Regions from separate parts of the Frondihabitans sp. 4ASC-45 genome, predicted to be linked through region 1. Evidence: predicted binding sites of a transcription regulator. Region 1 holds the regulator's gene; the other holds the start of a gene.
What was found. The regulator HrcA, encoded in region 1, represses chaperone genes, less so after heat shock. The targets are predictions, from matches to a motif close to TTNGCACTCGNNNNNNNCGAGTGCNAA.
Positions count from the first base shown of each region.

Region 2: the regulator HrcA is predicted to act here: its motif matches at 1,021-1,047, upstream of groL (chaperonin GroEL).

Region 1 covers NZ_JBCEBN010000002.1:132,143-134,597, reverse strand. Annotated here, with positions in the region: gene dnaJ (molecular chaperone DnaJ) at 1-664, opposite strand, end outside; gene hrcA (heat-inducible transcriptional repressor HrcA) at 757-1,788, opposite strand; gene VH571_RS04255 (DUF4870 domain-containing protein) at 1,934-2,347, shown strand.
Region 2 covers NZ_JBCEBN010000005.1:148,842-151,296, forward strand. Annotated here, with positions in the region: gene groL (chaperonin GroEL) at 1-949, opposite strand, end outside; gene VH571_RS09925 (cold-shock protein) at 1,205-1,408, opposite strand; gene VH571_RS09930 (LytR C-terminal domain-containing protein) at 1,632-2,240, opposite strand; gene VH571_RS09935 (DUF3263 domain-containing protein) at 2,270-2,455, opposite strand, start outside.

The DNA.
Region 1 (2,455 bases):
GCAGGCGGATGCCGGTGTCGACGCCCGCGGGAACGTCCACGGGGATCGTGCGGCGGGCGCGGACGCGACCCTGGGCCTGGCAGGTCGGGCAGGGGTTCGGGATGACCGTGCCGTAGCCGCGGCAGGTGCCGCAGGGGCTCGAGGTCATCACGTTGCCGAGGAGCGAGCGCACCTGGCGGTTGATCGACCCGGTGCCATGGCAGATGTCGCAGGTCTGCGGGCTGGTACCCGGTGCGCAGCACGAGCCGTTGCAGGTCTCGCACAGCACGGCCGTGTCGACCTCGATGTCGCGCTGCACGCCGAAGATGATGTCTTCGAGGTCGACCTCGAGGCGCAGCAGGGCGTCTTGCCCACGCTCGCGGCGTGACCTGGGGCCCTGCCGCTGCTGGTTGCCACCGAAGAACGCGTCGAAGATGTCACCGAAACCGGCGCCGCCGCCGCCACCGCCCCCGAAGCCCGGCTGCGGGCCGAGGTCGTATCGCTCCCGCTGCTGCGGGTCGCTCAGGACGTCGTAGGCGTGCGTGACGTCTTTGAAGCGGTCCGATGCCTCGGGGCTCGGGTTGACGTCGGGGTGGAGCTCGCGTGCGAGCTTCCGGTACGCCTTCTTGATCTGTTCCGGGGTCGCGCTGCGCTCGACTCCGAGGACGTCATAGTGATCTGCCACTGGTCTCCGTCGTGCTTTCGTAAGGGGATTCGGTGAGTCTTGGGGAGGGATCCTGAAGCTCAGGATCCGACGGGAAAGGGTGCGAAATCGTCTCAGTCGTTGCCGAGAAGGCCACTCAGGTAGCGTGCCACCGCGCGGACGGCCGCCATGTTGCTCGAGTAGTCCATGCGGGTGGGGCCGAGGACGCCCAGCCGGGCCACCTCGCCACCCGACGCCGTATAGCCGCTGGCGAGAACGGACGTCTGGCCGAGGCCGAACGAGTCGTTCTCGCGGCCGATGCGCGCGATGACGTCGGCGTCGCCCGCCGGGCCGTCGCGCATCTCGCCGAATAGTCGAAGCAGGGTGACCTGCTCTTCGATGGCTTCGAGAACGGGAAAGAGGTTGCCCGAAAAGTCGTCTTCGGTGAGCACGAGGTTCGCGGTGCCGGCCATGACCAGGCGTTCTTGCCGGCCTGCCGTCGCCTCGTCGACGAGGGCGGTGCAGACGGCCGCCACGAAGGCGGCGCGCTCGGGGCGGAACTCGGTCGGCAGCGCGGTCAGCACGGCGGCTGCTTCGGCGAGCGTCTTGCCGCCGACACGGGTGTTGAGTTTCGCGCGGAGCTCGCCGACGAAGGCCTCGTCGACCGCGATCGCCGTCTCGATGCTTCGTTGCTCGACGTGGCCGGAGTCGGTGATGAGCACCGTCATCAGGCGGGTCTCGCTGAGACGAACGAGCTCTACGTGACGAACCGTTGCTCGGGAGAACGTGGGGTATTGGACGAGCGCGACCTGGTTGGTGAGCTGCGAAAGCAGCCGCACCGTTCGTGAGAGAACTTCGTCGAGATCGGACGAGTTGCCGAGGAACGTCTCGATCGCCGTGCGCTGGGCTGCGGTGAGCGGCCGCAGGTCGGCAAGTTGGTTGACGAAAAGGCGGTACCCCTTGTCGGTGGGCACTCGACCGGACGACGTGTGGGGCGCGGCGATCAACTCTTCTTCTTCGAGCAGAGCCATGTCGTTGCGGATCGTGGCCGCGGAGACACCGAACTGGTGGCGCTCGACGATCGACTTCGAACCGACGGGCTCGCGCGACTCGACGTAGTCGTGGACGATGACGCGGAGAACCTCGAGACCTCGCTCGCTGACCACGGTCGCCTCCCTCCACGAATTCGGAACGTCGCACGGCTGGCACTCGCTCCGTGAGACTGCCAATGGTACTCCACGCCCCCGACAAGCCCTGGTCGTGGGGCGGGGCGTGCCGCTAGGCTCGCTGACCGACGACGATTGGCGAGACATGACCGGCACACCTCCCCCTCCGCCCCCGACCGACGGCCCGTACGGCGGAAACCAGCCTCCCTACGGCGGCAACCAGCCGCAGCAGCCGCTCCGGCCCGAAGACGAGAAGCTCTGGGCCACGCTGATTCACGTGGGAGGCATCTTCTACTTCCTGCCGTCGCTGATCGGCTACCTGATGTTGCGCGACCGCGGGCCCTTCATCCGCGAGCACACTCGCGTCGCCCTCAACTTCCAGCTGACGATGCTGATCGCCAGCTTCGTTGGCGGCCTCCTCTCGATCGTCGGCATCGGCCTGCTGATCGTGGGCGCCGTCTGGATCGACAACATCGTCTTCTCGATCATCGCCGCGCTGGCGGCCAATCGCGGCGAGTACTACCGCTACCCGCTGAGCATCGAGTTCATCAAGCCCTGAGGCGCTCCGCGAGTCTCCTTGCGAGCTGCCGCGCGACGGTAGAGCCCCGAGTGTCGCCAAATGCCGGCAGGGGCCTGGCCGAACGCGCATTAGGCGGCACTCGGCAGA
Region 2 (2,455 bases), on a different contig from region 1:
GGCCGAGCAGGTCGAGGGTGGCGTTCTCGAGCTTGAGTCCGACTTCCTCGGCGATGACCTGACCACCGGTGAGGATGGCGATGTCCTGCAGCTGCGCCTTGCGACGGTCCCCGAAGCCGGGAGCCTTGACGGCGACCGACTTGAAGATGCCACGGATCTTGTTGACGACGAGGGTCGCGAGAGCCTCTCCGTCGACGTCTTCCGCGATGATGAGGAGCTGCTTGCCCGACTGGATGACCTTGTCGACGATGGGCAGCAGGTCTTTGATGTTCGAGATCTTCGAGTTGACGATCAGAACGTAGGCGTCTTCGAAGACGGCTTCCTGGCGCTCGGGGTCGGTGACGAAGTACTGCGACAGGTAACCCTTGTCGAAGCGCATGCCCTCGGTGAGCTCGAGCTCGGTGCCGAACGTGTTCGACTCCTCGACGGTGACGACGCCCTCTTTGCCGACCTTGTCGATCGCTTCGGCGATAAGTGCGCCGATGGTGGGGTCAGCAGCCGAGATGGACGCGGTAGCGGCGATCTCGTCCTTGGTCTCGATCTCTTTAGCGTTCTCGAGCAGCTGGGCGGAGACGGCCGCGACGGCCTTCTCGATGCCGCGTTTGAGGCTGATCGGGTCGGCGCCGGCGGCGACGTTGCGGAGGCCCTCGCGCACGAGTGCCTGGGCGAGGACGGTAGCCGTCGTCGTGCCGTCTCCGGCGACGTCGTCGGTCTTCTTCGCGACCTCTTTGACCAGCTCGGCGCCGATCTTCTCGTAGGGGTCGTCGAGCTCGATCTCTTTCGCGATGGAGACACCGTCGTTGGTGATCGTGGGGGCGCCCCACTTCTTCTCCAGAACGACGTTGCGACCGCGCGGGCCGAGGGTGACCTTTACAGCGTCGGCAAGAATGTTCAGGCCGCGCTCGAGGCCGCGTCGGGCCTCTTCGTCAAAAGCAATGATCTTAGCCATGTGGTTTTTCGTCCCTCCCGGACGTCGTGGGGCACGCTGCCCCGGCTGGTGCCGTATATCAGGTGAGTCTTTTGGCACTCCCTCATCGAGAGTGCCAATTGATTCTGGCACTCTGCCGTATCGAGTGCAAGTGCTCTCAGGAGCCCCTTGGGCAAGGATCCGAAACCCCCGAGACCGCCCGCCCGTCGCCTCCCGAAACGGTCGCCCACACGAAAAACGCCGCCCTCGCGGACGGCGCTTCTCTGCTCTGACGACTCAGGCGAGGCGTACGGCTTCGGCCTGGGGGCCCTTGTTGCCCGTCCCGACCTCGAACACGACGGCCTGGCCCTCTTCGAGCACCTTGTATCCGCTCATGTCGATGGCTGAATAGTGGACGAAGACGTCCTGCCCGTCCCCCTCGACGGTGATGAACCCGTAACCCTTTTCCGCGTTGAACCACTTCACGGTTCCGTTGGCCATTTCGTACTCCCTAGCTGTGTCTGTCGGTGGCGCTGCCCAGCCGGCACGGACCGGTGCGGAGGGGCCGACTGATCCCAGATAGTAATAAAGAGCCGGGCCGAAAAGGGGGGTGCCGCCCGAAAAATCGGACCGGGAGGCGCCAAACGGCCTGTTGTTTACACGGCCGTAACCGAAGGCGTCATTTCCCGTCACGCAGAGCTTCGAGACGCTGCTTACCGACGGCTCACGACTGGGCGTTGAAGTCGGCTCCGAGGATCACCGTGATCGTCGCGCCGGGGAACGCCGTGCTCTGCTCGACCGTGTTGATCCCGAGCGACTTCGCGATGCCGAGGGCGATCGATTCGTTGTCGGCCGCCGAGTCGTCGTAGTAGACCACGGAGGTCGAGACCTGCGACGACGCGTTGCCCATGTTGCCGACGACCCAGCCGGCGTTCGTCAGGGTGGTTCCGGCGGTCGAGGCGAGGCCCGTGGTGGTGGTCGCGTTGAGAACGGTGATGGTCGTCTTCGTGGAGTCGACCTTCGACGGGTCGGCGAGGGGCGTGGCTGTCGGAGTCGCCGCGGGTGTCTTCGTCGCCCCACTGGTGGCGGTGCCCGTCGCCGTGGATTTCGGCGTCGCCGTGCTCGAACTCGTCGACGCCGAGCTACGGAACTGGAAGCTGTCGTTGGTCACGGTGAGCCAGGCGATGCCGCCCGCCGTCAAGACGCCCACGGCGAGGAACGCCCACGCGAAGACGATCAGGCCGCCGTGCCGCCGAACGCCGGAGCGGTGGGCGCCGACGCGCAGCAGCGAGTCGGGGACGCCATCGAAACGGTCCTGAGGGAACTTGGCCATGCGGTGTCTGGTCTTCCGTGATCGGGCGGTCAGCGGCCGAAGGTCCGGGCGCTGCGCGATGCGGCGCGGGAGTCGCGCAGGCGCAGCAGCCTCCCGACCAGCATCGGCGCGTAGGCAAGTGCATCGGGTCTTTCTATGAGCGAACCGAGCAACTGCTGGTATCGCGGGGCAGAAAGGCCCAGTTCCGACCGGATCGCCGCCGCTTTTCGCGGAGG